3 regions of the Stappia indica genome follow, and region 1 is predicted to be linked to each of the others. Evidence: predicted binding sites of a transcription regulator. Region 1 holds the regulator's gene; each other region holds the start of a gene.
What was found. Region 1 encodes PhoB, which activates phosphate uptake and scavenging genes when phosphate is short. Its sites were predicted from a motif close to TGTCATNNANCTGTCAT; they were not measured.

Region 1 (10,580 bases):
GACGACCCCGTCGCTCGCGACCGCTTTCTCTCCATCATGCTGCAGCAAGGCGACCGCATGCGGCGACTGATCGACGATCTGCTGTCGCTGTCGCGCATCGAGCTGAAGGCGCATGTCCAGCCCGAGACGGTGCTCGATTTTGCATCCCTGCTGCGGCAGGCATGCGATGCGCTGAAACCGGTCGCCGACGAGGCCGGCGTTCTTCTCGACATCGAGACGCCGGACGCGCCCTGCCTGGTCAGGGCGGATCGGGACGAGCTCATCGAAGTGATCGAGAACCTGGTCGAGAACGCCATCAAGTATGGCGCTACCGGCAAGAAGGTGGAGATCCGGCTGGCACTGGCGCCGCAGGCGGCCGAGGGCGCACGTGCCGGCGGCACGTTCGTCATGAGCGTGCGCGACTTCGGGCCGGGCATCGCGGCCGAACACCTGCCGCGGCTGACGGAGCGCTTCTATCGGGTGGACGCATCGCGTAGCCGGGAAACCAGGGGCACCGGCCTGGGGCTCGCCATCGTCAAGCACATCCTGACCCGGCATAAGGCGAGGCTGGAAATCGACAGCGTTCCCGGCAAGGGCGCGGTCTTCACCGTTAGGTTTCCTGTCGCAAAAGACGCCGAGATTTCGGAAAAAGTCGAAAAAGCCGTTTAAAATCAACGCATTGAATTGTCACAAAACTGATACCGGACCTTCATATAAGCATCACGGGCCAGGACTAGGGTGCCCTCGACCTCGCGGGAATAAGTCCGCGGGGGAAGTGAGAAATCCTGAAATCCAGGGAGAGGTCAGGTGAACATCAAAGCTCTTCTCAGCGCGACCGCGGTCGCTTCGGTCGCCTTCGCTGGCGCCGCCATCGCTCGCGACCAGATCCAGATCGCCGGCTCCTCGACGGTTCTTCCCTATGCCTCCATCGTTGCCGAGGCCTTCGGCGAGAACACCGACTTCCCGACCCCGGTGGTCGAGTCGGGTGGTTCGGGCGCCGGTCGCAAGAAGCTGTGCGAAGGCGTGGGCGAGAACACGATCGACATCGCCAACTCCTCGTCGCGCATCAAGCAGTCGGATATCGACAACTGCGCCGCCAACGGCGTGACGGAGATCCAGGAAGTCCGCATCGGCTATGACGGCATCGTCTTCGCCTCGGACATCAACGGCCCGTCCTTCGCGTTCACGCCGGCCGATTGGCACAACGCCCTTGCTGCCAAGGTCGTCAAGGACGGCAAGCTCGTCGACAATCCGCACAAGATGTGGAACGACATCCGCGCCGACCTGCCGGCCCAGCCGATCCTCGCATTCATTCCGGGCACCAAGCACGGCACCCGTGAAGTGTTCGACGAGAAGGTGCTCATCGACGGCTGTGAGGAGAACGGTGCGTTCGAGGCACTCGCCGCTGCCAACAACGGCGACAAGAAGGCCGCCGAGAAGGCCTGCATGGCGCTGCGGACCGACGGCGCGTCGATCGACATCGACGGCGACTACACCGAGACGCTCGCGCGCATCGACGCCAACAAGGATGGTATCGGCGTGTTCGGCCTGTCGTTCTACGAGAACAACACCGACAAGCTGAAGGTCGCGACCATGAATGGTGTCGTGCCGACCACCGAGGCGATCGCCAAGGGCGAGTACCCGGTTTCGCGTCCGCTCTACTTCTACGTCAAGAACGCGCATCTCGACGTTATCCCGGGTCTCCAGGAGTACGTCGAGTTCTTCGTCTCCGACGAGATCGCCGGTCCGGACGGCCCTCTGGCTCAGTACGGCCTGGTCTCCGATCCGGAGCTGGCCAAGACCCAGGAGATGGTCAAGAACCGGACTCCGATGGGGCCGCTGAACTGACACTGAAGCACATCCGGCGGTGCGGTCTTCGCACCGCCGGTCCTGTTTTGGCGGCAAGCGGCGGACGATTCCATGAACGCTGGATTTCTTATTTTGATCGTGCTGGGCGTCTCCGCGCTCGGCTATTTTTTCGGCAGGCGCCGAGCCCTCGCGCTTTCGGCAGCCAGCGGGCGTCGTCTGCACTCGCTCCCTACCTATTACGGGCAACTTGTGGCCTTGTTCGCCGGCGTGCCGGCACTGCTGCTTCTGCTGGCCTGGCTTTTCGCGCAGCCCATCGTCCTTCATGGGCAGGTGAGTAGCCTGATTCCCGACAGCGCGATCCCGGAGGGCGGCGCCAGGAGCCTGGTGATGGCCGATGTCGAGCGTATCGCCGGCGGCCTCGATGCGTTGATGCAGGCGCGTGGCCTCGGCGAGGCCGAACTGGACCGCATGCGTGCCGACATGACCGACATTCGGTCGCGCCTCGCCGATGTCGGAGTTGCGCTGGGCTCAAATGTCCCGGTAGAGGTTTTCGAGGCTGCCAAGACCTACAGGAGTGCCCACCGCAACGGCCAAATGCTGATGACGGTGTCGGTTCTGATCCTGTCCCTCGGCCTCGCCTTCCTTGCATATCGCCGCGTGACACCGGAGTTGAGGGCCCGCAATACCAGCGAGACCTTCGTGCTCTCCTTGCTCATCGGCTCGTCCTCGGTGGCGATCCTCACCACCGTCGGCATCTTCGGCTCGCTGGTGTTCGAGACCTACAACTTCTTCCAGATGTATCCGGCGGAGGATTTCTTCTTCTCCACCGTCTGGAACCCGCAGTTCCGGGGCGGATCCGATCTCGGCATCCTGCCGCTTCTCTGGGGTACCTTCTACGTCTCCCTGGTCGCTCTTTTCTTCGCTGTGCCGATCGGTCTGATGATCGCGATCTATCTGTCGGAATATGCCGGCAGTACGCTGCGCAGCTTCGCCAAACCTGCGATCGAGATCCTGGCGGGCATCCCGACCATCGTCTACGGTCTGTTCGCCCTGATCACCGTCGGACCGTTCCTGCGTGATTGGATCGCCCAGCCGGCCGGCCTTGGAAGTTCCTCTTCCTCCGTTCTGACGGCCGGCCTGGTGATGGGTATCATGCTGATCCCCTTCGTCAGCTCACTGTCCGACGACATCATCAACGCCGTGCCGCAGGCAATGCGCGACGGTTCCTACGGCCTTGGCGCCACCCAGTCCGAGACCATCAAGCAGGTGATCCTGCCGGCGGCGCTGCCCGGTGTGGTCGGAGCGATCCTGCTGGCGGCAAGCCGGGCCATCGGCGAAACGATGATCGTGGTTCTCGGCGCGGGCGCTGCCGCCAAGCTTGACCTCAATCCCTTCGAGGCGATGACCACGGTCACCGTGAAGATCGTCAGTCAGCTTACCGGCGATACGGAGTTCGCCTCGCCCGAGACGCTGGTCGCCTTCGCCCTCGGACTGACGCTCTTCGTCTTCACGCTGGGCCTCAACGTTCTCGCCCTCTACATCGTCCGCAAGTATCGGGAGCAGTACGAATGACCGACGCGACAATCCCGGCATCCGCCGCCGGCAGCGGGTCTGCGTCTGCCCGCAGCTCACTCCTCACGGTCGACACCCATACCAGGCGTCGTCGCAGTTCCGAGGCTCGCTTCCGTCTGCTCGGACTGCTGGCGGTCAGCCTCGGCGTGCTGGCCCTGCTGGGCCTGCTTGCCTCCATCTTCTCAAACGGGCTGTCCTCTTTCCAGCAGACCTACATTCGGCTCGATATCCATCTCGATGCCGCCCGGCTGGACAAGGCTGGCGACCGAAACCCGGACCAGATCGCCAAGGTCTCGACATTCGGTTACGCGCCGCTGATCCAGAAGGCGATGGAAGAGAAGATGGCGGCGGCTGGCATCGCTATCGAGGGCCTTTCCGCGAGCGACGCCGCCGATCTGATTTCGAAGGAGGCGCCTGCCGAGCTGCGTCGCTATGTCCTCGCCGACCCCTCTCGCATCGGCCAGACGGTGCCGTTCGACCTGCTCGCCTCGGGCCGGATCGACGGCTACTACAAGGGCCGGGTAACGATGGCCAGCGCCGAGCTCGACCGGAACGTATCGCCGCAGCAGCTTCAGCTCGCCGACCAGCTCAAGGACGCAGGGATCCTGGAGACCAGGTTCAACTGGAGCTTCTTCACGGCTCCGGACGCCTCGGATACGCGGCCCGAGGCCGCCGGTCTGGGAGTGGCGATCCTCGGTTCGGCCTACATGATGCTGATTGTGCTGGCGCTGTCGCTGCCGATCGGTGTCGCCGCCTCGATCTATCTCGAGGAATTCGCGCCGAAGAACCGCTTCACCGACCTGATCGAGGTGAACATCGCCAATCTCGCGGCGGTTCCCTCCATCGTCTTCGGTATCCTCGGCCTGGCGGTCTTCATCAACTTTGCCGGCCTGCCGCAGTCAGCTCCGGTCGTCGGTGGCCTGGTGCTGACGCTGATGACCTTGCCGACCATCATCATTGCCACCCGTGCCTCGCTGAAAGCGGTGCCGCCCTCGATCCGCGACGCAGCTCTCGGCGTCGGCGCCTCGAAGATGCAGTCCGTGTTCCACCACGTGCTGCCACTGGCCATGCCGGGCATCCTCACCGGCACGATCATTGGCCTTGCCCAGGCGCTGGGCGAGACCGCCCCGCTGCTTCTGATCGGCATGGTGGCCTTTGTGCGGGAGTATCCGGGCGAGCCGCCGGCGGGCTTCTTCGACCCTGCCTCGGCCCTTCCCGTCCAGGTCTACAACTGGACGCAGCGAGGAGACCCGGCCTTCGTCGAGCGTGCGTCCGGTGCGATCATCGTCCTGCTGGTGTTCCTCGTGCTCATGAACCTGATTGCGATCGTCCTGCGCCGTCGTTTCGAACGTCGCTGGTAAGGAGGCTCTCCAAGCCATGAACCAAATGACCACGCCCGAGAAAGCCGCTGCCATGCACGAGACCAAGATTGCTGCCGAGAAGGTCCAGGTCTTCTACGGCGACACCCACGCCATCAAGGATGTCAGCATCCGCATCGAAGAGAAGACCGTTACCGCCTTCATCGGCCCGTCGGGCTGCGGCAAGTCGACCTTCCTGCGCTGCCTCAACCGGATGAACGACACGATCGACATCTGCCGCGTCGAAGGCGATATCCTGATCGATGGGGAGGATATCTACGATCCCAAGGTCGATCCGGTGCAGCTGCGCGCCAAGGTCGGCATGGTGTTCCAGAAGCCGAACCCGTTCCCCAAGTCGATCTTCGACAACATCGCCTACGGCCCGCGCATCCATGGGCTTGCCCGCACCAAGGCTGCGCTGGAGGAGATCGTCGCCTCCAGCCTGCAGAAGGCCGGCCTGTGGAACGAGGTGAAGGACCGCCTCGAGGAGCCTGGCACCGGCCTGTCCGGCGGCCAGCAGCAGCGCCTGTGCATTGCCCGTGCCATCGCCGTCAGCCCCGAAGTGATCCTGATGGACGAGCCCTGCTCGGCGCTCGATCCCATCGCCACCGCCAAGGTGGAGGAGCTGATCGACGAGCTGCGCGAGAACTACACGATCGTCATCGTCACCCACTCCATGCAGCAGGCCGCCCGCGTGTCGCAGCGCACGGCCTTCTTCCACCTCGGCAACCTGGTCGAGGAAGGGGCGACGAACGACATCTTCACCAACCCCCGGGACAAGCGCACCCAGGACTACATCACCGGCCGCTTCGGCTAGTCTGGACCAGCCGCGGGAACAGACGGGATGACGCGCGCGCCTCGCCGCGCCCCGAATGGAGAAGAAACATGAGCCAACATACCGTTTCGTCGTTCGACGAGGAGCTGAAGGACATCGCCGGCCGCGTGTCGGAGATGGGCGGCCTCGCCGAGATGATGCTGAACGATTCCGTGCAGGCCCTGGTGCGCATGGACAAGGAGCTGGCGCGCCGCGTCATTGCGCAGGACAAGCGCGTCGATGCCCTGCAGTTCGAGATCGAGGAGCAGGCGATCCTGATCATCGCTCGCCGCCAGCCGGTCGCCAGCGACCTGCGTGACGTCATCTCGGCAATGCGCATTTCCAACGATCTGGAGCGCGTCGGCGACCTCGCCAAGAACGTCGCCAAGCGCGTCATCGCCATCGAGGGCACCTTCGACTCCAAGAAGTTCGCCCTTGGCGTCGAGCACATGACCGAGCTCGCCCAGAGCCAGCTCAAGGATGTGCTGGACGCCTATGCCGGGCGCGACGGCACAGCGGCAGCCGCCGTGCGCGATCGCGACGACGAGGTCGATGCGCTCTACACCTCGATCTTCCGCGAACTCCTCACCTACATGATGGAGGATCCGCGCCAGATCTCGGTCTGCGCCCATCTGCTGTTCTGCGCCAAGAACATCGAGCGCATCGGCGATCATGCCACCAACATCGCCGAGAACGTCATGTACATGTCGACCGGCGTGCTGCCGACCGACGAGCGCCAGAAGGTCGACGAGACCGGCATCGAGACCGATACGGCGTCCTGAGGGCGTTCAGGCGAACTGAGCATGGCGCGGGCGGCACTGTCGCCCGTCGCCGCTGACAACGAGAGCCGGCAAGGCGGCGCGAGCGAAAAGCCGCGCCGATGCCTCCCGGCCGGGTCGATTGGACAAGGGTACCCCATATGCCGAAGGTCCTGATTGTCGAGGACGAAGAGCCTCTGGTGATGATGCTGCGCTACAATCTCGAGGCCGAGGGCTACAAGGTCGAGACGTGCATGCGCGGCGACGAGGCGGATCTTCTCCTGCGCGAGAGCCAGCCGGACCTGCTGCTTCTCGACTGGATGCTGCCGGGTCTGTCCGGCATCGAACTGTGCCGCCGCCTGCGCTCGCGTCCCGAGACCGAGCGCCTGCCGGTGATCATGCTCACCGCGCGGGGCGAGGAGCAGGAGCGCATCCGCGGCCTTGCCACCGGCGCCGACGACTACGTGGTGAAGCCCTTCTCGATCCCCGAGCTGATGGCGCGCGTGCGGGCCATGCTGCGCCGGGCAAAGCCGGAGGTGGTGTCCTCTCTGCTGCGCGCCGGCGATCTGGAACTCGACCGGGAAACCCACCGGGTGCGCCGTTCGGGGCGCGAGATCCATCTCGGTCCGACCGAGTTCCGCCTGCTGGAATTCCTGATGACGTCGCCGGGGCGCGTCTTCTCGCGCGAGCAGCTGCTGGACGGTGTCTGGGGACACGACGTCTATGTCGACGAGCGGACGGTCGATGTTCACGTCGGCCGGCTGCGCAAGGCCATCAACCGCGGCAAGGTGCCGGACCCGATCCGCACCGTGCGCGGCGCCGGCTACGCCTTCAACGACCAGTTCGCCGCCGCCGCGTCCTGACGCGCGCCGGCGGCAGGGACGCCGGGCAGGGCGGTCTGCCCACCTATCTGCGAACAACGAGAAAGGCCCGCCGCGGTGATCGCAGGCGGGCCTTTCTCGTTTCGGCTGCCCATCTTGAACAGATGGGCGGGCGTTGCCTCAGCCGTTGGCGACGTTGCGGTCGCGGCGGCGGTCGCTCGCCGGCTGGTAGGCGATGCGGCAGTGATAGGTGCAGTAGGGGACGCCCGGGTTCGACGGGTGGCCGCAGAAGTAGAAGTCTTCCTTGGTCGGGTCGCCGATCGGCCATTTGCAGGTCCGCTCGGTCAGCGTCAGGATGGTCGCGCGCTTGGCGATCGGCACCAGCTCGGCAACGGGCTTGGCCTGCGGCGCGGGGGCTGCGACCGGTGCCGCCTCGACCTTCAGCGCGGTGGCGCCCATTGTCTGCGGTGCCGACGGGGCGCTGCCGCCCTGCTGCGGCGAGGCGGTCTGCGCCGCGTCCTCGGCGCCGCCCTTTGCCGGCTTGCTCCGGGGCTTCTGCGCAGGTGCGGCCGCCTTGGCGCGTCCCGACAGGCCGAGACGGTGGACCTTGCCGATCACCGCATTGCGGGTGACGCCGCCCAGCTCGGCGGCGATCTGGCTGGCGCTCAGCCCGTCCGTCCAGAGCTTTTTGAGAAGGTCGACGCGTTCGCTTGTCCAGGACATGCGCTCAACTCCGTGTTTGATCGGGCCCCGACATCTGGTTAATAAAAGGTTATCGGCACACCGTAGGGGTGCCCCGCTCATTGCCGGATTTTGAGGCTATTGTGAGTCGGATACACGAGATGTCGTATTTCTTGACTGCAAAGCTACAATATGCCGGGTTTGCGGTTCAAGGTGAGGGGGCGATTCACCTGGGGATTGATACGGTTTTCCCCAGAAAAGGCCGTTTCTGGCGACTTTGGCCCTGCCGGGCGCCTGGCGGCGCGCTCAGCCAATTCCGTTGACTTTCCCGCGCGCTCCCGGTGTATAACGGGGCTTCCTCGCCGTGCCGCCTCTCGTGGGCGGCATAATTGCTTTCGGCAGTGGGTGCCAGCGGTTCTTGCAGCTCTTTGCGGCAGCAGGACGGCAACATTCCAGGTCCGGGCGAGGGCATCGAAGGCGGCTGGGGCCGCCAAGGCATCTCCCCGGCAGGCAAGCCGGTCAATGGGAGCAGGAAGGACATGGAAGGTTCATCTCTCTATCAGACCTACAGCCGCGCGAACTTGGAGTTCGTGCGTGGCGAGGGTGTGTGGCTGGAGACTTCCGATGGCCGACGCTTTCTCGACTGCGCCGCCGGCATTGCCGTCAATTCGCTCGGCCATTCCCATCCCGGCCTCGTCAAGGCGCTGAAGGACCAGGCCGACAAGCTGTGGCACGTGTCCAACGTCTATGCCATTGAGGGGCAGGAGGCGTTCGCGCGCAAGCTGACGCAGGCGACCTTCGCCGACCGCGTGTTCTGCACCAATTCCGGCGCCGAGGCGCTGGAATGCGCGATCAAGACCGCGCGTCGCTACTTCTATGCGAAGGGCGAGCCGGAGCGGATCGACATCATCACCTTCGAAGGCGCCTTCCACGGCCGTACGCTGGCGACCATCGCCGCCGGCGGGCAGGAAAAGTACCTGGAAGGCTTCGGCCCCAAGGCGCCGGGCTTCATCCAGGTGCCGTTCGGCGATCATGAGGCGCTGCTTGCAGCCATCGGCGACACCACTGCGGGCCTCCTGATCGAGCCGATCCAGGGCGAGGGCGGCGTCCGGCCGGTGCCGACCGAATATCTGCGCGAGCTGCGCCGCCTGTGCGACGACAAGGGCATCCTGCTGATCCTCGACGAGGTGCAGACCGGCGTCGGGCGTACGGGCAAGCTCTTTGCCCATGAATGGGCCGGCATCACCCCGGACATCATGGCGATTGCCAAGGGCATCGGCGGCGGGTTCCCGCTCGGCGCGTGCCTTGCGACCGAAGAAGCGGCCTCCGGCATGAAGCCGGGCACGCATGGCACCACCTATGGCGGCAATCCGTTGGCCATGGCGGTCGGCAATGCGGTGCTCGACGTGGTGCTGGCCGACGGCTTCCTTGAGGGCGTGCAGAAGAAGGGCTTGCTGTTGAAGCAGAAGCTTGCCGCCGTCGTCGACGGCCATCCCGCGATCCTGGAAGAGATCCGCGGCAAGGGCCTCATGCTCGGCCTGAAGTGCCGGGTCACCAATACCGAGCTGCTGTCGCATTTCCGCGAGGCCGGCGTGCTGGCCGTGGGCGCGGGCGACAATGTCCTGCGTATCATGCCGCCGCTGACCATCACCGAGGCGGAGATCGAGGAGGCCGTGTCGCGCATCGACCGCGCCGCCACCGCCATGGAAGCCGGGCTCGAGCGGGGAGCTGCAGAGTAATGACGATCCAGCCGCGCCATTTTCTCGACCTCACCGATGTCGATGCCAGCGAGCTGCGCTTCATCCTGGACGGCAGCCGCCGCATCAAGCAGGCGCGCGGCCCCGTCCGCGTGTCCGGCGGCGGCCCGCTTGCCGGCCGCGTGCTGGCCATGGTGTTCGAGCAGCCCTCGACCCGGACCCGCATCTCCTTCGATGTCGGCATGCGCGAGCTCGGCGGCGAGACCCTGATGCTGACCGGCGCCGAGATGCAGCTCGGCCGCGGCGAGACCATCGCCGATACGGCCCGCGTGCTGTCGCGCTATGTCGACGCGATCATGATCCGCATTCTCGATCACGACGCGCTGACGGAGCTGGCCGAATACGCCACCGTGCCGGTGATCAACGGCCTGACCAAGCGCACCCATCCATGCCAGATCATGGCCGATGTGCTGACCTTCGAGGAGAAGAAGGGCAGCATCGCCGGGCGCAGCGTCGCCTGGACCGGCGACAGCAACAACGTGCTGGCGTCCTGGGTGCATGCCGCGGCCAAGCTCGACTTCGCGCTCAACATCGCCACTCCGTCGCAGCTGGCACCGCCGGCCGAGCTGATCGCAGCGGCCCGCAAGGCCGGTGCCGAGATCCGCATCACCGACGATCCGTTCGAGGCCGTGAAGGGCGTCGACTGCGTCGTCACCGACTGCTGGGTCTCGATGGGCGACGACGACGGCGACCGCCACAACCTGCTGAGCCCCTATCAGGTCAACGACCGCCTGATGGCGGAAGCCGACAGCAAAGCCATCTTCATGCACTGCCTGCCCGCCCATCGCGGCGAGGAGGTGACGTCGGAGGTGATGGACGGTCCGCAGTCCGTCGTCTTCGACGAGGCGGAAAACCGGCTCCATGCACAAAAGGGCATTCTGGCCTGGTGCTTCGGAGCGCTGCAGGACTCGTAGGATCCGACCATGAGCGTTCAGGACGAACTGGAGCGGCTGGGCGTCACCCCGGCCGGTCGCGATGCCGTGCTTCCCTTTGCGGTGGAGCCGCTGGACGTGCGCGGCCGCGCCGTGATG
Region 2 (10,580 bases), 1.6 Mb from region 1:
ATCGACCTGCGCGTACCCACGCTCGCCGCAGCCGAGGAGATGGTCGCCCGCATCACCGGCCTGACGCCGAAGACGCCGGACACGAAGCTGACGATCACCGGCGGCATGAACCGGCCACCCTTCGAGCAGTCGGCGGCGAGCAAGGCGCTGTTCGACCAGGCGGCACGGCTCGCCGACGAGATCGGCTTCGAGCTGATCGGCGAGACGACGGGCGGCGGATCCGACGGCAATTTCATCGCCGACAAGGTTCCGACCCTCGACGGCCTCGGCCCGGACGGCGACGACGTGCACACCCTCAACGAGCACATCTTCATCCCCTCATTGGGCGAGCGGATGCAGCTCATGGTTCGGCTAATCGAAACGCTGGACTGAGCGGGCACCATCAGTCCCTGCCGCGTCGGCCGAAGACGGGCCGACGCGGGACGATGCCGGCGCTGGGATCGGGAAAGGCGACCATCGCCTCTGGGTGCTGCCTCCCCGGCGCCCCGGACGCAAAAGCGTCTGTCGATGGCTGCGGTGCGGGTGATACGGCAGGCGCCTCCTGGACAGGATCGTTGCCGGTCTCCAAGGCAAGCTGAATCACGCGCCCGGGCACGCGGGTACCGTTCTCCAGGAAACGGACCCGAGTGATGTCGGTCTCGCTGTTGCCGATGGTCTCGCCATCCCGGATCACCATGCCGTGCATAAGCAGATAGCGGACCAGTCCGAAGATCCGCTGTGCCAGCTCGACCGGCTGCTGCGGCGCGGGCAGAAATTCGATCTCCATTCCGAGGAAAGGGCGCACACCGATGGTCGCCGCGCCGATCATCTGCCGCTGCCCCGCCGTTTCGCCGCGGAACCACATCAGATTGACCCAGTCTTCTACGGGCAGGGTCTTCGACAACATGGCACGCACCGCGCTGCGCATCCCGTCCGGCGACAGCATCATCTCGCCGCTCGCCCAATAGGCACCGAGCCCCCCGCTCACGTCGAGCGCGGCGGCGGCGACAAAGGTGGTGAGCATCGCGAAATGCAGCGCCTGCTCGTGGTTTTCCGGCTGAAGGACGCAACCGACGATGACATGGGCACCGTGCACTGCCACCACAGCGGAGGCGTCTTTCCAGGCAATGCTCGCAGCGACCGCCCGGTCCATCGTCCCCGTCGGCACAGGCACGTCCTTGGCGATCACCGTCACCGGCACGCCGCCGATCGCGACCATCGCCGGTTCCCCGCCCTGCGCGTCGCGCGTCAGCTCAACGGACAGCCCAATGGGCGCAGTGATCTGACGAAGCTGCAGGACCAGCGCGGCCATATCGAGCGGACGCGGTGCGTCCAGCAGGACGAGACTGAAGAAACGTTCGGACATTGGCAGACCCTCCGGCGTGATGCGCCGAAGGTTATGCACCCTTGGTTGCGGATGCGTGAACCCACATATCAAGGGTGCCCTGTCCGGCGACCTCAGTCGGGCAGCCGCTTTCCGTCGGCGCCGAAATAGTGCAGGTGCTCGGACGCACAGGAAAGATGCACCCGCGCGCCGGCCGCAGGAACCTCGCGTCCGCCTTCGATCCGCACGATCATGCGCTCGCCGTCGTCGAGCTCCACATGGGCCAGCGTTTCCGCGCCAAGGGCCTCTGCGATCATCAGCTTGCCCGACAGCACCGCCTCGCCTTCCGCGCAGAAGGAGAGATGCTCGGGCCGCACGCCGACCGTGTCGAGGGCCTCTGCCGGGCCGGCCGTCTCCGCCACCTTGCGCAGCAAACCGCTCGCCGCAAGACGTGCCGCCTGCAGGAAGTTCATCGGCGGCGAGCCGATGAAGCCGCCGACGAAGACCGTCGCCGGCTTGTGATAGACCGACAGCGGCGTGCCCACCTGCTCCGCATTGCCGCCGTTCATCACGATGATGCGGTCGGCCATGGTCATGGCTTCGACCTGGTCATGGGTCACATAGAGCGAGGTGACGCCGAGACGGCGCTGCAGCGTCTTGATCTCCACGCGCATCTGCACGCGCAGCTTCGCATCGAGATTGGACAGCGGCTCGTCGAACAGGAAGACCGAGGGCTTGCGCACGATGGCCCGGCCCATGGCGACGCGCTGGCGCTGGCCGCCGGACAGCTGCCGCGGCTTGCGGTCGAGATAGGGCTCCAGTTCCAGCATCTTCGCGGCCTGCGCGACGCGCTCGGCGATCTCCGCCTTCGCAACGCCCGCGATCTTCAGACCGTAGGCCATGTTGTCGAAGACGGACATATGCGGATAGAGCGCATAGTTCTGGAACACCATGGCGATGTCGCGCTCGCGCGGCTCCAGATCGTTGACCACCCGGTCGCCGATGCGGATCTCGCCCGAGGTGACGGTCTCCAGCCCCGCCACCATGCGCAGCAACGTGGACTTGCCGCAGCCCGACGGCCCGACGATGACGATCAGTTCACCGTCGGCGATCTCCGCGTCGACCCCGTGGATGACCTCGGTGGTGCCATAGGACTTGCGGATGTTCGAAAAAGCGATCTTCGCCATGGAACCTATTTCTCGCTTTCCACGAGGCCCTTCACGAAGAGCCCCTGCATGAAGATGACGACGGCGACGGGCGGCAGCATCGCCAGCAGCGTGGTGGCCATGATCACCGGCCAGTCGGCGATATCGTCGCCGGACGGGAACATCTGCTTGATGCCCATCACGATGGTGTTCATTTCCGGCTTGGTGGTGATCAGCAGCGGCCAGAGATACTGGTTCCAGCCATAGATGAAGAGGATCACGAACAGCGCGGCGATGTTGGTCCGCGACATCGGCAGCAGAATGTCGAGGAAGAAGCGCACCGGCCCTGCCCCGTCGACTCGCGCCGCCTCGATCAGTTCGTCCGGAACGGTGAGGAAGAACTGGCGGAACAGGAAGGTCGCGGTCGCGGAGGCGACCAGCGGCAGGATCAGGCCCGTATAGGAGTTGAGCATCCCGAACCCGGCGACGACCTCGTAGGTCGGCACGATGCGCACCTCGACGGGCAGCATCAGGGTGAGGAAGATCATCCAGAAGAACGCCATCCGGAACGGGAAGCGGAAATAGACGATCGCATAGGCGGAGATGATCGAGATGGCGATCTTGCCGATGGTGATGCCGAGCGCCATGACGCTGGAGTTGAACAGCATCAGAAGAACCGGCGAGTTGACGCCCCGCGTCAGCGCCGCCGTGTAGTTCTCGATCAGATGCGGTCCGGGGATGAGCGGCATCGGCGGACGGGCGATCTCCGGCTGCGTCACCGTTGAGGCGACGAACGCCATGTAGATCGGAAAGCAGATGATCGCGATGCCGACGATCAGCCCGATATGGGTCAGCCAGAGGCCGAGCCCGCGTTTTTCGACCATGCCGCTCATCAGTAATGCACCTTGCGTTCGATATAGCGGAACTGGACGACCGTCAGCAGCCCGACCACGAAGAGAAGGATCACCGACTGGGCGGCCGAGGAGCCGAGGTCCTGCCCGACGAAGCCGTCGGAGAACACCTTGTAGACGAGGATGGTCGTCGCCTGCTGCGGCCCGCCGCCGGTGATCGTGTGGATCACGCCGAAGGTCTCGAAGAACGCGTAGACGACGTTGACCACCAGCAGGAAGAACGTCGTCGGCGACAGCAGCGGGAAGACGATGGTCCAGAACCGGCGGGCAAAGCTCGCCCCGTCGATGGCCGCCGCCTCGATCACGCTTTTCGGAATCGCCTGCAGGCCGGCCAGGAAGAACAGGAAATTGTAGCTGATCTGGCGCCAGGCGGAGGCGACGACGACGAGCCCCATCGCCTCTTCGCCGTCCAGAACGTGATTCCAGTTGTAGCCGAACGCCTTCAGGTACCAGGCGACCAGGCCCACATTGGGATTGAACATGAACAGCCACAGCACGCCCGCGACCGCCGGGGCCACCGCGTAGGGCCACACCAGCAGCATCTTGTAGGCGCTCGATCCATTGATCACCCGGTCCGCCATGACGGCCAGCCAGAGCGCGGCACCCATCGAGACGAGCGTCACCAGGGTCGAGAAGATCACCGTCGTCTTGAACGAGGCGAGGTAATACGGGTCGCTCAGCAGGAACTCGAAATTGCCGAAGCCGACGAACTGCGACGACAGGCCGAAGGGGTCGGGAATATAGGCGGACTGGTAGATCGCCTGGCCCGCCGGCCAGAAGAAGAAGACGAGCGTCACCAGGATCTGCGGCGCGAGCAGCAGATAGGGCAACACCCGGCTGTTGAAGACGACGCGTTTGTGCATGGCGCGCTGTTCCAGCTGGTCTGTCCGCCGGGCCTTTCCGACGGGCGAAAACGGCCCGGCAGGCTGCCGGACCGTTTCCCGTTTCTCAGATGCACCGTGGATGCGCAGGCCTGCTCCGCATCCACGGGCGTTTCAGGAGATCAGCGGTTGGCCTGCTCGAAGCGACGCAGCAGCTGGTTGCCACGCTGCACCGCGTTGTCGAGCGCCTCCTTGGCCGACTTGTCGCCGGCCCACACCGCTTCCAGTTCCTCGTCGATGATGCCGCGGATCTGGTCGAAGTTGCCCAGACGCACGCCCTTCGAGTTGGCGGTCGGCGCCTTGCCGGTCATCTGGATGACCGCAATGTCCGTGCCCGGATTGGCGTCGTAGAAGCCGGAGGCCTTGGTCTGCTCGTAGGCAGCATGGGTGATCGGCAGGTAGCCGGTGTCCTGGTGCCACTTGGCCTGGATGTCGGCGGACGACAGGAAGTTCAGGAACTCCGCCACGCCGGCATATTCCTCGGCCTCATGGCCGGCCATCACCCACAGCGAGGCGCCGCCGATGATCGTGTTGAGCGGGGCGGCCTCGACCGAATCCCAGTAGGGCAGCGGGCGGATGTCGAAGGCGAACTTGGCCTCGGACTTCACGCCGGCGTAACCGGCCGAGGATTCGGTGAACAGCGCGCACTCGCCGGCGCGGAACTGGGCACCGCTCTCGTTGCGGCGACCGCCATAGACGAACTTGCCGTCCTTGGCCCACTGGCCCATCGCCTCGATATGGGCAACCTGCACCGGGCCGTTGAACGCCAGCTCGGTGTCGACGCCGCCGAAGCCGTTCTCCTTCGTGGCGAAGGGAACGTCGTGATAGGCGGACAGGGTCTCCAGATGCACCCAGCTCTGCCAGGCGGTGGTCAGCGGGCATGCCGAGCCGGACGCCTTCAGCGTGTCCAGCACCTCGCCGACCTTCTCCCAGGTCGTCAGGTCGGTGTCGGGGTCGATGCCGGCCGCCTGCAGTGCATCGCGGTTCACATACAGAACCGGGGTCGACGAGTTGTAGGGCAGCGACAGCATCTGGCCGTCGGTGGTGGTGTAGTAGCCGGCGACCGCCGCCAGGTAGGCGTCCTGGTCGAACTCCTTGCCCGTCTCGGCCATCAGCTCGTAGACCGGCTTGATGGCGCCCTTGGCTGCCATCATCGTGGCGGTGCCGACCTCGAAGACCTGCAGAATGTGCGGCTGCTCGCCGGCGCGGAAGGCGGCGATACCGGCATTCAGGGCCTCGGAATAGTTGCCCTTGTGCGAGGCGACGACGACGTAGTCGCTCTGCGAGGCGTTGAACTTCTCGACCTGCTCGTTCAGCAGATCGCCGAGGCGGCCGGTGAAGGCATGCCACCACTGGATCTCGGTGGCGGCGAAGGACACGGTGGTGCTGCCGGCAAGCATCGTTGCGGCGACCAGACCGGCCAGCGTCTTGCGATAAGCCATGTTTTGCTCTCCCAAAGCTCGGGCACCCGGCCCGATATGCGGTTCTGGGCAATACGGCCTCCCTGGCGGAAGCCGCATTGAACGAAAATGTCCGCATTTCGTATTTGTTTCATATGAACGCCAGATGTCGCTCACATGAACATTAAGCGACACTTCCATGACAGACGCAAGAGCCCGAATACAAGCAGGAAATTGCCGATCCACACCGTTCCCCTGGGGCATGTGGGCAACTCGGTCACATGCGCGTCATGCGTGAAGTCGAGGCCGCGCTCAGGCCCTTTGCCGGCGGAACGAAGATCGCCCTCCGCGTCAACCGGACAGCGGGGTTTTCCCCGCTCCTTTCACACGAAATGCATCCAGTCCGGATTCCCCTTTCTCCCTCCCCCTCCCTCCGGTAGGAACAGGGGCACACGAGGGGAAATGAGAATGAAGGGTCCGGTTCCGGCGAACGACACCAGCGCCGCATCGATGCGCGTTGCCCCGCACAACGCGGAGGCCGAGCGCCAGCTGCTGGGCGCGATCATCGTCAACAACGAGACCTATTACCGCGTCTCGGACTTTCTCGAGCCCGAGCACTTCTTCATCGCCCCGCACCGGGAGATCTACGAGAAGGCCGGCCAGCTGATCCGCGCCGGCAAGGTCGCCTCCCCGATCACGCTCAAGACCTTCTTTCCACAGGATGCGCGCATCGCCGACATGTCGGCCGCGCAATACATCCTGCGGCTGGCCGCCGACGCCGCCTCGGTCATCAATGCCGAGGACTATGGCCGCGCCATCTACGACCTCGCCATTCGCCGGACCCTGATCCGCATCGGCGAGGACATGGTCAACATCGCCTTCGACGCGCCGATCGACATGCCGCCGGTGGCGCAGATCGACGATGCCGAACGGCGCCTGTTCGAACTGGCCGAAAAGGGCCGCACCGATACCGGATTCGTCTCATTCGGCGATGCGCTGACCGCAACCATCGAGATGGCTGCCGCAGCCTACCAGCGCGAAGGCGCACTGTCGGGAATCGCCAGCGGGTTGCGCGATCTGGACGGCCTGATGGGCGGCCTGCAGCCGTCGGATCTGATCGTGCTTGCCGGCCGTCCCGCCATGGGCAAGACCTCGCTCGCGACCAACATCGCCTACAATGTCGCCGAGGCCTACATGGCCGAGGAGCAGCCGGACGGCACGATGAAGACCGTCAACGGTGGCGTCGTCGGTTTCTTCTCGCTGGAAATGTCGGCCGAGCAGCTGGCGACCCGTATCATTTCCGAACAGACGGAGATCTCGTCCTCCAAGATCCGCCGCGGCGACATATCCGAACACGACTTCGAGAAGCTCGCAGCCGCCGCCCAGACCATGCAGCTGGTCCCCCTGCATGTGGACCAGACGGGCGGCATCTCCATCGCCCAGCTGGTCGCCCGTGCCCGCCGCCTCAAGCGCCAGCGCGGCCTCGACCTGTTGATCGTCGACTATATCCAGCTGCTCACCGGCTCGCAGAAGAACAGCGGCAACCGCGTGCAGGAGATCACCGAGATCACCACCGGCCTGAAGGCGCTGGCCAAGGAGCTGAATGTCCCGATCATCGCGCTCTCCCAGCTGTCGCGTCAGGTGGAATCGCGCGACGACAAGCGCCCCATCCTCTCGGATCTGCGCGAATCCGGCTCGATCGAGCAGGACGCCGACGTGGTGATGTTTGTGTTCCGCGAGGAGTACTACCTGGGCAAGACCATGCCCGAGGAAGGCACGGAGGACTACGTTAAGTGGGAGGAGAAGCTTGACAGGGTGCGCAACCGGGCCGAAGTGATCATTGCCAAGCAGCGTCACGGTCCGACCGGCACCGTGAACCTGCACTTCCAGGGCGAGTTCACCCGCTTCTCCGACCTCGCCGACCCGGACCGATTCCCCGAGCCGCATTGATGCGGCCAGAGCCTGGACCAGGGATGTGATCGATACCCACTCCGGCGCCAGCGCCACGCCTTCAATCGACAACGGCCGCATCACCGTCGACCTTGCCGCACTCGCCGCGAACTGGAGCCGCCTCGCCGGCTTGCTGAGCGAGGGAACCGCATGCGGCGCGGCGGTGAAGGCCGACTGCTACGGCCTCGGCGATGCGCCTTGCCTCGAAGCGCTGTGGACCGCCGGCTGCCGAACCTATTTCGTCGCCACGCCGCAGGAAGGCGCAACCGTGCGCCGCCACCTTCCGGACGCCGCGATCTACATCCTCAACGGGCTCTATCCGGGCGCAGCAAGCTTTTACGCCGCAAACGGTCTTCGCCCCTGCCTCGGCTCTCCGGACGAGATCGCGGACTGGCGCAGCGCCGGTGCGCCGCTTCCTGCAGCGCTTCACGTCGACACCGGCATCAGCCGTCTCGGCCTGACGGCAGAGGAAGCCGCAGCGCTGGCCGGCGGCCCTGCGCTCGAACTGTCGTTGATCATGTCGCATCTGGCCTGTGCCGATGCGCCGGGCGCCCCGATGAACCAGGCCCAGCTGGCGCGTTTCCGGGCGCTTTCCGGCCTCTTCCCCGGCGTGCCGCGCTCGCTCGCCAACTCGGCCGGCATCTTCCTCGGCCCGGACTTCCATTTCGAGCTCGCCCGCCCCGGAATCGCTCTTTATGGCGGACAGGCCTCGGCGATGGAGGAAAGCCGGCTGGATCCTGTCGTCACCCTCGAGGCGCGGATCCTCCAGGTTCATACCCTGCCCAGGGGCGCGCCCATCGGCTATGGAGCGACCTTCACCGCGCCGCGCGACATGCGCGTTGCCATGGTCGCGGCCGGCTATGCCGACGGGTTCCTGCGCGCGGCCGGCTCCACGGACGGCAAGCCCGGCGCCGAGGCCTGGCTCGCCGGCCATCGCCTGCCCGCGCTCGGCCGCGTCTCCATGGACATGAGCGCCTTCGACGTCAGCAACGTGCCGGAAGACATTGCCGCGCGCGGCGCCTTCGTGGAGCTATTCGGCCGCAACGTGTCCGTCGACGAGACCGCGAGCCGTGCCGGCACCATCGGCTACGAGTTGCTGACATCTCTCGGCCACCGCTTCGCCCACCGCTATGCCGGCATGCCCTCGACCGGCGGGGAGCAGTCCTGATGGCCAAGCGCGGCACAGCCTATGTCTGTCAGTCCTGCGGCGCGGCCGCGTCCAAGTGGGCGGGTCGCTGCGACAGCTGCGGCGAGTGGAACACCCTGGTCGAGGAACGCAGCGGCGGCGGGGTCGGCGGTTCGCCGACAGCAGCAAGCCGCAAGCGCGGGCGCGTCGTGCCCCTCGTCGGGCTTGCGGGCGAAAGCGACACGCCGCCACGCATCGAGACGCGGGTCGGCGAGCTCGACCGCGTCACCGGCGGCGGGTTCGTGCGCGGCTCTGCCCTGCTCGTCGGCGGCGATCCGGGCATCGGCAAGTCGACGCTGCTGATCCAGGCGGCGGCCCGCATCGCCCGGCTCGGCCACCGCGCGATCTACATTTCCGGCGAGGAGGCCATCGACCAGGTGCGCCTGCGCGCCATGCGCCTCGGCCTGTCCGACGCACCGGTCGGCCTTGCGGCGGAGACCAGCGTCGAGGACATCCTCGCCACCCTGACGGACGGTCCGCCGCCGGCCCTCGTCATCATCGATTCGATCCAGACCCTGTGGTCGGAGATGGTCGAGTCCACGCCCGGCACCGTCACCCAGGTCCGCGCCTCCGCGCAGGCCCTGGTACGCTACGCCAAGTCGAGCGGCGCCACGGTGATTCTCGTCGGCCATGTCACCAAGGACGGCCAGATCGCCGGCCCGCGCGTGGTGGAGCACATGGTCGATGCCGTTCTCTATTTCGAGGGCGACGGCGCGCACCAGTACCGCATCCTGCGCTCGGTCAAGAACCGCTTCGGCGCCACCGACGAGATCGGCGTCTTCGAGATGACCGACAAGGGGCTGGCCGAAGTGGCCAATCCGTCTGCGCTTTTCCTCGGCGAGCGCTCGGGCCGCACGCCAGGATCGGCCGTCTTCGCAGGGCTGGAGGGCACCCGCCCGCTGTTGATCGAGATCCAGGCGCTGGTCGCGCCCTCGCCCCTCGGCACGCCGCGCCGGGCCGTGATCGGCTGGGACAGCGCCCGCCTTTCGATGATCCTTGCGGTGCTGGAGGCGCGCTGCGGCGTGCGCTTCGCGCAGAACGACGTCTACCTCAATGTTGCCGGCGGATTGAGGGTCAACGAGACGGCCGCCGACCTTGCCGTTGCCGCTGCGCTCGTCTCGTCTCTCAGCGGGGTTGCCCTTCCCGCCGATTGCGTCTATTTCGGCGAGGTCAGCCTCTCGGGGGCGGTCCGCGCGGTCTCTCAGGCCCAAAGCCGTCTCAAGGAAGCCCGCAAGCTCGGTTTCACCTCGGCCTTCGTGCCGGAAGCGAACGCCGGAGACGGTGCGAGCGATGGCGGCCCGGTGACGGGGCTGAGCGAGCTGGCGGATCTGGTCGCCCAGGTGGCGGCGCGCTCCGCAGGCGCATCCGAGCGGGACTAGGGCCCGGACGGACCTCGCATCCGGCAGTGCCCGATCGCTGCACGCGCCGGGCAAGGCAGTGAACACCGCGCCCGACCCACGCGGAGAACTGGGTCGACAGGGCGTCTTGCGACGCGATCAGGGACCAGGCCGAGCGATGCCGATCACGCTTCTCGACGGAATCCTTCTCGTCATCATGCTCCTGTCGGCCGTCCTGGCCATGATCCGCGGCTTCGTCCGCGAGGTCCTGTCGATCGCGTCCTGGATCGCCGCCGCCGTTGCCGCCTTCTACCTGCATGGCCACGTCGTTCCCTTCGTGCGCCAGTACATCAACAACGACAACGTGGCGCTCGGCGTTGCCGCCGCCGCCGTGTTCCTGGTGACGCTGATCATCGTCAGCTACATCACGATGCGCATTTCCGACTTCGTGCTGGACAGCCGGATCG
Region 3 (10,580 bases), 1.8 Mb from region 1:
ACCACAGGGCACACGGAGACGCAGATCGGTTCGGAAGGGCAGTCCGTGCCGGGACGAGGAGAAAGGGAACGGCATGGACAGGAAAAGCCGGCAGGACGCGGCCCGGCGGGCGATCATCGAGCACCTGGATGCCGCCATCGCGCAGCTGTCGGCCCATCCGGAACTGGCCGTGCTCGGCAGCCGGCTGGCGGCGATCCGCGAGATCGCGGCGCTGGAACAGGCGGCTGGAAGATTGGCGGCGGGAAAGTTGGCGGCCGGAGGATTGGCGGAAGAGGTGCAGGCACCCTATCGCCCCGTGAAGAGCGATGCGGCCGGCACGGCGCAAGACGAAGCGCCGGAAGACGAGACGGGCAAGGCCGCGCACGACAAGCCCGGATGACGGGCGTGGAAACGGGGAAAGAACGTCCCGGCACCGCCGGGCGGGCGGGGCTTGGGCGGGATCAGCACGCGCGCTTTCAGCGGCGATCAGGTGCTGTGCCCAAGCGGACGGGCGGGCGAGAGGGCCGGCCGGCGGTCGGGCGAGAGAGCAAACGGGCTGCGGCGCAGGCGCACCATTGCAGGCGCTATGTCAGAAGCGCTTCAGCGCGCCGCAGCCAGGTTGATGTCCATGGTGGAAATGCCCCTTGCGCAGGAACCGGCTCCACCGCGGATCAATGCAGGGACAGCCACTCGCGGGCCGCACGCTGGGCGTCGGCGATTTCCGAGCGGGACATCTCCGAGGAGATTTCCTTGCGGTAGCGCACGGCGTCCTGGCTGCCCTTGACGGCGGCGATGTTGAACCACTTGTGCGCGGCAACCAGGTCGGCGGCGCCGTGGCGGCCGCAGGCGCAGTCCAGCCCCATCTGCAGCAGGATATCGGGGCCGGCGGGCTGGCCGCCCATGATGGCAAGATCGGGGGAACCAAGATCCAAACGAGCCATGTCTCACACTCCTTGTCGGTCGTCTTGCGGCCGGCGTCCTGCCGGTCCGCTCCGGGTCGAAGGCCGCGGGATGCTTGATCTTTTCCCCGCAATCTTCATGTCCGAGTGTGGTCCTGCCCCTTCAACGCGAGCTTAAAATTCTCGCTTAACGGGAAGAAAACGAGTCGAAAACACCAGGTAAACTTCACGAAGGATTCAGCATTTCCGAGCGGAAACGGCAGCGGAATCAACGCGACTTGACTCAACATGGATTTGCGCCGGAAACGCTTGATTCACCTTGAGAAGAACTGAGGTCTTCATGCCCTTCGGCCGAAGCCCCCACCAGAGCCCCGCAAGCCCCCGGCACAAGCTTTCCCAAGGCCCGACACGAAGCCGGCCCAAGGCGGTCACCCTCGCGCCCCAGTTTTCCGGCAGCTTTGGATGACGACAGGTCCTCGCCTCTCGCGAAAGGAAACCGATGACGCCCCCTCGCCTCGCCTCCCTGCCCGCCCTTGCCGCGCTGGCCGGGTTCGCCCTTCTCGCCATCGTGCCGCCGGCGCTCGCCGAGGAGGAGATCTTCGGCACCTGGCGGACGCCGGCCGACGGCACCGTGCGCGTCGGCCCTTGCGGGTCCGCGCCTTGCGGCCTGCTGGTGGACTTTCCCCCGCCGCCGGGCACGACCGTGCAGAGCGCGACGGACGTGAAGAACCGCGACGCCGCCAAGCGGGACCGCAAGCTGCTCAATGTGCCGGTGATCTGGGATATCGCGCCGGGCGACAGGGACGGGACCTGGAGCGCCCGCGTCTACGATCCGCGCCGCGGCGTGACGGCCAATGCGACGGCGACGCTGCAGGGCGACGACCAGCTGACGCTGCGCGGCTGCGTGCGGATGGTGGTGCAATTCTGCGAAACGGAAGTGTGGCGCCGGGCGAACTGATCCCCCCGGCGCCTCGATAACAGGCGAAAAATCAGCGCGCGCGCTGGCCGAACAGCACCGACTGGGCGCCCTTGTCGCTGGCAAGGTTGAGCTGCTCGCGCATCTCGCGGCCAACGGCAAGGCCGCGTTCGACCGCCGGGCGCGCCTTCAGCGCCTCCAGCCAACGCTGGACGTTCGGAAAGTCCTTGCCGAGCTCCATGCCCTGCCGCTCCCAGCCGGTCGCCCAGCCGACGATGGCCATGTCGGCGATGGAATACTCGTCGGCAACGAAATCGCGCCCGGCGAGCTGCTTGTCGAGAACGCCGTAGAGCCGGTGCGTCTCGTTGAGATAGCGGTCCATGGCGTAAGGGATCTTTTCCGGCGCATAGACGCGGAAATGATGGTTCTGGCCGAGCATCGGGCCGAAGCCGCCCATCTGCCACATCAGCCACTCGTCGACCTTGACGCGGCTGCGCTCGTCGGTCGGGTAGAACCGGCCGAACTTGCGCCCGAGATACTGCAGGATCGCACCGGATTCGAAGACCGAGATCGGCTCGCCGCCCGGGCCTTCCGGATCGACGATGGCCGGCATGCGGTTGTTCGGCGAGATCTTCAGGAACTCCGGCTTGAACTGGTCGCCCGCGCCGATATTGACGAGGTTGAGATTGTAGGGAACGCCGAGTTCCTCCAGCAGGATCGAGACTTTCCAGCCGTTCGGGGTCGGCCAGTAATGCAGTTCGATGGGCTTGGTCTGGGTCGCGGACATGCCTGTCATGCTCCATGCTTTGTGAATGGGCCGGGGCCTCGCGGACGCCGTGTCCGCATGCCGCCATCGGCCGTCGGATGAGAAGTTAAGCCCCCCGAGCGCCGGTACAACCACCTGCAGTGTGCAGCGAACCGCAAGCGGCACCGCGTGAACGCTCGGTCACGCCACACGTACGCCGCGCACCGCTCACAGCATCAGCTTGTAGCCGACATGCGAGGGCTGATAGCCGAGCGCCTGGTAGAAATCGTGCGCGCCCTTCCGCTCGCGGTTGGAGGTGAGCTGCAGCAGCACGCAGCCGCACTCGCGCGCCCGCGCCTCGGCAAAGCGCATCATCGCCCGGCCGATGCCGCGCCCGCGCAGCTCCGGGTCCACATGCACGCTCTCCACCTGGGCGCGCGGGCGCCCACCGAAGGACAGCCCGTCGATGACCGTGAACTCGAACATGCCGGCGATGCGCCCCGCCTCCATGCCCGGCAGGCGCGCCACATGCAGCACGGTCGCCCCGCCCGCCACCATGCGGCGGAACGCGGCGAGATAGGGCGCCAGATCGGCCGCCTCCTGCCCGACACGCGCGCCGGCCGCATTGGCGCTCATCAAGGCGGCGCAGGCGGCAAGGTCGTCCTCGGTCGCAGGCTGGATGTCGAGCCCCTGCAGCTCCGTCTCGAACATCCCGCCCTTACCCATGCGGGGGCGCCTCGGTCTCGACCGGAGAGATGCGCACCCTGCCGATGGCGCGCTTTTCCAGCGACAGGATCTCGAAGCACAGGCCCCCGGTCTCGAGCACATCGCCCACCTTCGGCAGGTGCCCCAGCTGGGACAGGATGTAGCCGGCCAGCGTCGAGTAGCGGTTGGCCTCGTCGACGAGGTCCCGGCCGATGGCGGTGCTGAGCTGGCGGATGTCGATGAAGGCGTCCACCGTCCAGGAGCCGTCTTCCTGCTGCTGCAGCGCGGCCGCCTCCTCGTCCATGTCCGGGAACTCGCCGGCGATCGCCTCCAGCACGTCGGTGGGCGTGGCGATGCCTTCCAGCGAGCCGTATTCGTCGATCACCATCGCCATCTGCACCGGCGAGCGGCGCAGCAGCTCCATCACCGTCAGCACGTCGGTCATCTCGTGCACGACGCCCGGCTGGCGCATCAGCTGCGCCCAGTCGATCGCCTCGCCGCCGATCACCGCATTGAGCAGGTCCTTGGTCAGCGCCACGCCGACGAACTCGTCGACGCTGCCGCGCGCCAGCACCACCCGCCCGTGGGTGAGCCGGCGGATCGCGGCGCGCAGCTCCTCGTCCGGCTTGTCGAGGTCCAGCCATTCCAGCTCGTTGGACGGCGTCATGATCGAACTCACCGGCCGCTGGCCGAGCCCCAGCACGCCGCGGATCATGTCCTGCTCCTCGGGCTTGAACAATTCGCCCAAGGCCGCCTGCTCGGCGATCACGTCGACCGTCTCGCCCAGCGGCTGCTCGCCGACCCTGCCGCCCAGCATGCGCAGCACCGCCTCGGAGGTACGCTCGCGCAGGTTTCCGGAGACGACCAGCTGCTCGCGGTTGTGGCGGCCGACCTGGTTGAACGCCTCGATCAGCACCGAGAAGCCGATGGCGGCATAGAGATAGCCCTTCGGAATGTGCTGGCCGAAGCCTTCCACCACCAGGCTGAAGCCGATCATCAGCAGGAACCCGAGGCACAGGATCACCACCGTCGGATGCTTGGAGACGAAGGCCATCAGCGGCTTGGAGGCGATCATCATCACCGCCATGGCGATGCAGACCGCCGCGATCATCACCCACAGATTGTTGACCATGCCGACGGCGGTGATCACGCTGTCGAGAGAGAACACCGCATCCAGCACGACGATCTGCACGATCACCTGCCAGAACACCGCGTGGACGACCTTGCCGCTCTTGTGCCCCTGCGCACCCTCGAGCCGCTCGTGCAGCTCCATCGTGCCCTTGAACAGCAGGAACAGGCCGCCGATGATCAGGATCAGGTCGCGCCCGGAGAAGGAAAAGCCGCCCAGCGAGAACAGCGGGTTGGTCAGCGTGACGATCCAGGAGATCGAGAACAGCAGCGCAATACGCATGAACAGCGCCAGCGACAGGCCGATCAGGCGCGCCTTGTTGCGCTGGTCGGGCGGCAGCTTGTCGGCCAGGATGGCGATGAACACGAGGTTGTCGATGCCGAGCACCACCTCCAGCAGCACCAGGGTGACGAGCCCGATCCAGATGTTCGGATCTGCCAGAAATTCCATGTCGAACCTTTCCTAATGGCGAAGACGCGGGCGCGCGCAAGGCCCGTCATGCCGGAGCGTGCGGCATGCGGGCTGTCGGTCTGCGGAATGAGGGCGGGAAACGGGATCGCGGAGCCGCCGGGCGCATGTCGCCAGCGGCTCCCGGAGAAGTCGGTCGTCCGCGGCCGTGCTATCGCCGTCGTCCGGCATGGAAATGTCCGCCCCTTCTTGCGCGCAAAAGCGTGCCCGCGCGCCGCAACCGCAACCTAGCATGGCCGCTGCACCGGTCAAGAAACGCACCAGAGCGCCGGACGTTCCGCGCCTTGCCGGCAACGGCCGGCCCTCAGGCCTCGATCTGCCCCATCACCGCGTAGCCGCCATGCAGCCGGCGGAACTGCGAGCGCGCGCCCTGCGCCTGCGCACAGGTGGCAAGCACCGCCTCCAGCTCCGCCCGCGGCGCAACGTGGAAGGCGGACAGCCAGGCACGGAACGGCGCGCGCACCAGGCCCGGCCAGGCCTCCATCATGCCGAAGTCGACCAGATGCAGCCGGCCGCCGGGGGCCAGCGCGCCGGCCCCGGCCATGAGCGCCTCGCGCCAGGGCGGGATCATCGACAGGCTGTAGGAGAAGAACACCCGGTCGAAGCGCGCAACGCCGAACAGCGCCGCCGTGTCGAACGCCGTCGCATCGCCCTGCGCCACGCTCACCCGGTCCTCCAGCCCCGCGCGGCGGATCGAGCCGCGGGCGCTCTCCAGCATCTGCGCCGAGATGTCGAGGCCGAAGAACCGCGCCTGCGGGTGTCGGCGGGCGGCCAGCACCAGATTGCGCGCCGTGCCGCAGCCGAGTTCCAGCACGGTGCCGCCCGGCGGCGGGGCGAGCTCGTCGATCAGCCGGTCGCGGCCGAGCAGGTAATACTTGCGCGTCGCATCATAGACATGCCGCTGCCAGCGGTAGATGCCGTCCATCAGCTCCGCGCCGTTGGACGTCCTCACGTCTCCCCGCACGGTCATGCCGCGTCGCGGATATACAGGTGGAAGCCGCCATAGATCGACGAGCGGTCCATGTAGCCGAGCTTGCGCGAGCGCTCCGCATCGTAGCGCCACTGTGCGAGGATCTCCGGCACGACGCGGCCGGGCAGCAGGCTCGGCTCGGCCGCCGTGCGGAAGACGACGCGCGCGCCCGGACGGGCCGTGCGGGTGATCTCCGCCCACAGGGCGTTGAGCGCGGCGTCGGTCATCCAGTCCTGCGCATCGAGCAGGACGTAGCGGTCGACGCTGGCCTCCTCCTGCGCCGCCAGATAGTCGGTGAAGGAGCGGTTGACCACGCGCACCCGGTCGGCGCGGGCACGAATCCCGTCGAAATGGTCGCGCCGCAGATAGGGCGGCAGCGGGCCGGCCTCGTCATTGGCGTAGCCGCGGCCGAAGGCCTGCCAGGCAAAATAGTTCTCCGACAGCGGGAAGTCGCAGGCCAGCCGCTCCAGCCGCTCGCGCAGCACCGCCGCCATGCCGCCGGAGCCGCTGCCGGCCAGCGCCTCGTACTGCGCCGGGGGAATGCCGAGCCCGTAGAGCGACACGCGCTTCGACGTCGCCCAGCGGACCATCCGCTTGTCGAACAGCGGCGCCAGCGCCTTGTCGAAATAGGTGCGCTGCTCCTCCAGCGAGCGGGCCCGCAGCATGTCCTTGGGGTCGATGCCATAGACGCGAGCGACGAAATGGCCGGCGCCGATGAAATAGCCGAGCAGCCCGTGGTGATAGAGGTCGCGGGCGAACAGGGTGATGCGCTTGCGCCCGGTCAGGCCGCGCTTTTCCCAGTATTCGCGGGTTTCCGGGTCGAGCCGCTCGCGCAGGAAGCGGTTATAGGCCTCGACATTGCCCTTCTCGTCCGCCTTGCCGAAGAAGCGGTAGAAGGCCTCGTGCCCCGGCAGGTGCTTGACCGCGGCGAGCTTCAGCCGGGTCAGCGCCACATGCGCGCGGTTGAGGTCGACGGCGGTGATGCTGGCCGGATCGGCCGTGAGGTAAGAGAGAACGTTACAGCCGCCCGAGGCGATGGTCACCACCTTGTGGTCGCGGCCGATCTCCAGCGCGTCCATGTCGATCTCGGGGTCTTCCCAGATCTGCGGATAGACCAGCCCCTGGAAGGCCAGGGTGAAGAGCCGCTCCAGCGCGCCCTCGCCCGACAGAGCCCTGTTGCGATGCACCGCGCGGCCGAGCAACGCGCCCCGCCCGGCATTGACCGACTTCGTGTTCGACGCCTGACCCGACAGCATGGCCACCTCCGACTCTCCTCAAGTTGCCTTGAAGTGAGCCGGGTAAGCCGTTCTCGTAACGGGATGATGACAGGGAGCGGCTTGCGCCCCTCCTCTCGCCGTCATGCCGCATGAAGCGCGGTGCCGGAAACTCTGGGCACCCTCAGCGAGGTTGAGGCGGGATGCCTCTCCCCGCGTCTTCCCGGGCAAGGCGATAGCCGCGACCCGGGACCGGGGAGGCACGGTGGTTGCGGGTTCGACCCGGAGTGCCTGCGTGAGGCCCTCGGCTCTCCGATCCCGCATCTGCGTTGCGCTTCGTGCGGGATGACGAGGAGAGAGGTCGGCGCGTAGCTAGCCGCCACCGGTGTTGGGGCGGCAGCGCGGAGGATTCAGTCGCGACCGCTCGGGGTTACTGGATCCCGGTCTTCGGCTTCGCCGAAACCGGGATGACATCCTGCGGGTGGGGTGGCGCCGGAGAGTCAAAGCGAGGCCGTGACGCACTCTCTCGGCTGTCCTGGCCGCAGCCCCTCCCCGCGTCCTCCCGGACGGCGCGCCAGCGACGAGCCGGGATCGGAGAGCCGAGGGCGCATGAGGCGCGCTGCGGAACGAAACCTCAGGCACCGTGCCTCGCCGGCCCCGGATCTCGCGATGCTCGTCCGGGGTGACGAAAGGAGAGGTCCGGGCCGGGCGTGCGGAGCGATGGCGGAAAGACCGCCCTACTCGATGCCGATCTTCGCCTTGAGCAGGTCGTTGACCGCCTGCGGGTTGGCCTTGCCGCCGGTCGCCTTCATCACCTGGCCGACGAACCAGCCGAGAAGGCCGGGCTTGGCGCGGGCCTGCTCGACCTTGTCCGGGTTGGCGGCGATGATCTTGTCGACCTCCGCCTCGATGGCGCCGAGATCCGTCACCTGGCGCATGCCGCGCGCCTCGACGATCTCAGCCGGTTCGCCGCCCTCGCTCCAGACGATCTCGAACAGGTCCTTGGCGATCTTGCCCGAAATCGTCCCGTCGACCACCAGATCGACGATGCCGCCGAGCTGGCCGGCCGAAACCGGGCTTTCGCTCAGCTCCAGCCCTTCCTTGTTGATCCGGCCGAACAGCTCGTTGATCACCCAGTTGGCCGAGAGCTTGGCGTCGCGCCCCTTGGCGACCTCCTCGAAGAAGTCGGCCGAGGCCTTTTCCGCCACCAGGATGTCGGCGTCATAGGCGGTGAGCCCGTAGTCGGCGACGAAGCGCGCCTTCTTGTCGTCCGGCAGCTCCGGCAGGCCGACGGCGAGCGCGTCGACATAGGCCTGGTCGAATTCCAGCGGCAACAGATCCGGATCGGGGAAGTAGCGGTAGTCGTGCGCCTCCTCCTTGGAGCGCATGGAGCGGGTCTCGCCCTTGACCGGATCGAACAGGCGCGTCTCCTGGTCGATGCTGCCGCCGTCCTCCAGGATGCCGATCTGGCGGCGGGCCTCATACTCGATGGCCTGGCCGACGAAGCGGATGGAGTTGACGTTCTTGATCTCGCAGCGCGTGCCGAAGGCCCCGCCCGGCGCGCGCACCGAGACGTTGACGTCGGCGCGCATCGAGCCCTGGTCCATGTTGCCGTCGCAGGTGCCCAAGTAACGCAGGATGGTGCGCAGCTTGGTGAGATAGGCCTTCGCCTCGTCGGCGCAGCGCAGGTCCGGCTTGGAGACGATCTCCATCAGCGCGACGCCCGAGCGGTTGAGATCGACGAAGGACATGGTCGGGTGCTGGTCGTGCAGCGACTTGCCGGCGTCCTGCTCCAGATGCAGCCGCTCGACACCCACCGTCACCTGCTCTCCGCCGGGCATGTCGAGCAGGACCTCGCCCTCGCCGACGATCGGCTGCTTGAACTGGGAGATCTGGTAGCCCTGCGGCAGGTCCGGATAGAAGTAGTTCTTGCGGTCGAACACGGACTTGAGGTTGATCTGCGCCTTGAGGCCGAGGCCCGTGCGGATCGCCTGCTTGACGCATTCCTCGTTGATCACCGGCAGCATGCCGGGCATCGCCGCATCGACGAGGCTGACATTGGCGTTCGGGTCCTTGCCGAACTCGGTCGAGGCGCCGGAAAACAGCTTGGCATTCGAGGTGACCTGGGCATGCACCTCCATGCCGATCACGATTTCCCAGTCGCCCGTGGCGCCCTTGATGAACTTCTTGGGATCGGGGGTGCGGGTGTCGACGATGCTCATGCCGTGGAAGTCCTGCCCGTTGTGTCGTGCCTGTCGCCCGCCCCTCGAGCCCCCGCGCGCAGGCGCGAAAAAGGGTTTGCCAGGGGGCGGACTTGTCCTGAACGCGTGCCGCGCGCGTCGAAACGCGCGCCAGAACGCTCGAATGTGTGGGTAGTGGGTCTTTGCCCTCCCCGCAAGGGGGGAGGTGGGGTAGTTTCTATCACCGAGATCCGGAAGGCGAACGCCTTGATGGACCCGGGGGGGGGAGTAAAATTATCTGGGCCTTTAGCTACAAATATGTAGATTTCTTCGAAGCTCTTGTTAGAATTCAGATATTGAATATTGCTGAATCAGGTGACATTCCATGACAAAGCGACTCTTCATTAGCCATTCTTGGTCTTATAGTGAACGCTATAATTCGATGGTGGCACTCCTGAATAAACGACCATATTTCGAATGGACAAACTACTCTGTACCTGAAAACAAAGCATTCATCGGCTTAAACGCAGCAGGACTAAAGGAACAGCTCCGAAGGCAGATTCGCCCCGTTCAATGTGTTGTAATAATTGGCGGGATGTGGACCAATCATAGCGATTGGATTCAGTTCGAAATGGATTTTGCTCGCGAAATTCAGAAGCCAATTCTAGGTGTAAGGCCTCGTTCAGCCAAGGTCATGCCAGCGGCGGTTATTCAAGCTTCAGATAAAGTTGTGAATTGGAACTCTGACTCCATCGTACAAGGCATAAGAGAGATCTCTTGATAACGCCAAATTTTGAGTATCCCGCGCTTTACATGAGCGCAAACGAAGCATCAGCTAGAGCCCAAAGAGGTTTTCTTTGGATAGCTCGGTCTGAATATGCCCTGTTACTACTCATAAGCATCTCTATTTCTTTTCAGGAAAAATCTCCGAATAACAAAAATATTATTTCAACATTACTTTTAATTTTGGCGGGAATATTTGTATATAAAGTTTTCAAAAAACGAGATCAAGATTGGTATCGGTGCCGCGCACTTGCCGAGTCAATTAAAACATCAACATGGCGCTTCTGCATGAGGGCACATCCGTACGAGGATGCTGACAATATCGAAGTGCCTAAATCTATTTTCAGGAATATGCTGCGACAATTACTTGCCTCGAATCAAACTGTAGCTCAAGATTTAGATGCTGACTCATCCGAGCAATGCACCGAAAGCATGCTTTACGTACGCCGTTTAGATCTAGACAGCAGAATAAATTTTTATATCAAAAATCGTATTGATGATCAGAGGAAATGGTACGCAAAAAAATCAGCCTCAAATAAAAAATCACTGAAAATATGGATTGTTATTACGATAGGAGTATACATACTTGCTT

Region 2: a site for PhoB is predicted at 5,829-5,845, ahead of ugpB (sn-glycerol-3-phosphate ABC transporter substrate-binding protein UgpB). Genes of this name have one in related genera too.
Region 3: a site for PhoB is predicted at 7,123-7,139, ahead of GH266_RS03380 (BtaA family protein). Genes of this name have one in related genera too.

What each region holds. Positions count from the first base shown of each region.
Region 1 is NZ_CP046908.1:4,058,462-4,069,041, forward strand. Features, by position in the region: gene GH266_RS18935 (ATP-binding protein) at 1-648, shown strand, start outside; gene GH266_RS18940 (substrate-binding domain-containing protein) at 787-1,827, shown strand; gene pstC (phosphate ABC transporter permease subunit PstC) at 1,900-3,360, shown strand; gene pstA (phosphate ABC transporter permease PstA) at 3,357-4,721, shown strand; gene pstB (phosphate ABC transporter ATP-binding protein PstB) at 4,747-5,535, shown strand; gene phoU (phosphate signaling complex protein PhoU) at 5,604-6,314, shown strand; gene phoB (phosphate regulon transcriptional regulator PhoB) at 6,452-7,153, shown strand; gene GH266_RS18970 (GcrA family cell cycle regulator) at 7,292-7,834, opposite strand; gene GH266_RS18975 (aspartate aminotransferase family protein) at 8,332-9,531, shown strand; gene argF (ornithine carbamoyltransferase) at 9,531-10,463, shown strand; gene GH266_RS18985 (Hsp33 family molecular chaperone) at 10,473-10,580, shown strand, end outside.
Region 2 is NZ_CP046908.1:513,712-524,291, forward strand. Features, by position in the region: gene GH266_RS02345 (M20 family metallopeptidase) at 1-372, shown strand, start outside; gene GH266_RS02350 (DUF4261 domain-containing protein) at 383-1,345, opposite strand; gene GH266_RS02355 (sn-glycerol-3-phosphate import ATP-binding protein UgpC) at 1,438-2,490, opposite strand; gene ugpE (sn-glycerol-3-phosphate ABC transporter permease UgpE) at 2,496-3,332, opposite strand; gene ugpA (sn-glycerol-3-phosphate ABC transporter permease UgpA) at 3,341-4,222, opposite strand; gene ugpB (sn-glycerol-3-phosphate ABC transporter substrate-binding protein UgpB) at 4,363-5,682, opposite strand; gene GH266_RS02375 (replicative DNA helicase) at 6,109-7,590, shown strand; gene alr (alanine racemase) at 7,616-8,758, shown strand; gene radA (DNA repair protein RadA) at 8,758-10,155, shown strand; gene GH266_RS02390 (CvpA family protein) at 10,292-10,580, shown strand, end outside.
Region 3 is NZ_CP046908.1:725,303-735,882, forward strand. Features, by position in the region: gene GH266_RS03345 (hypothetical protein) at 74-379, shown strand; gene GH266_RS03350 (hypothetical protein) at 651-920, opposite strand; gene GH266_RS03355 (DUF2147 domain-containing protein) at 1,378-1,836, shown strand; gene GH266_RS03360 (glutathione S-transferase N-terminal domain-containing protein) at 1,868-2,581, opposite strand; gene GH266_RS03365 (GNAT family N-acetyltransferase) at 2,768-3,265, opposite strand; gene GH266_RS03370 (TerC family protein) at 3,258-4,823, opposite strand; gene GH266_RS03375 (class I SAM-dependent methyltransferase) at 5,146-5,811, opposite strand; gene GH266_RS03380 (BtaA family protein) at 5,808-7,067, opposite strand; gene gatB (Asp-tRNA(Asn)/Glu-tRNA(Gln) amidotransferase subunit GatB) at 7,763-9,247, opposite strand; gene GH266_RS03390 (TIR domain-containing protein) at 9,591-9,986, shown strand; gene GH266_RS03395 (DUF4231 domain-containing protein) at 9,983-10,580, shown strand, end outside.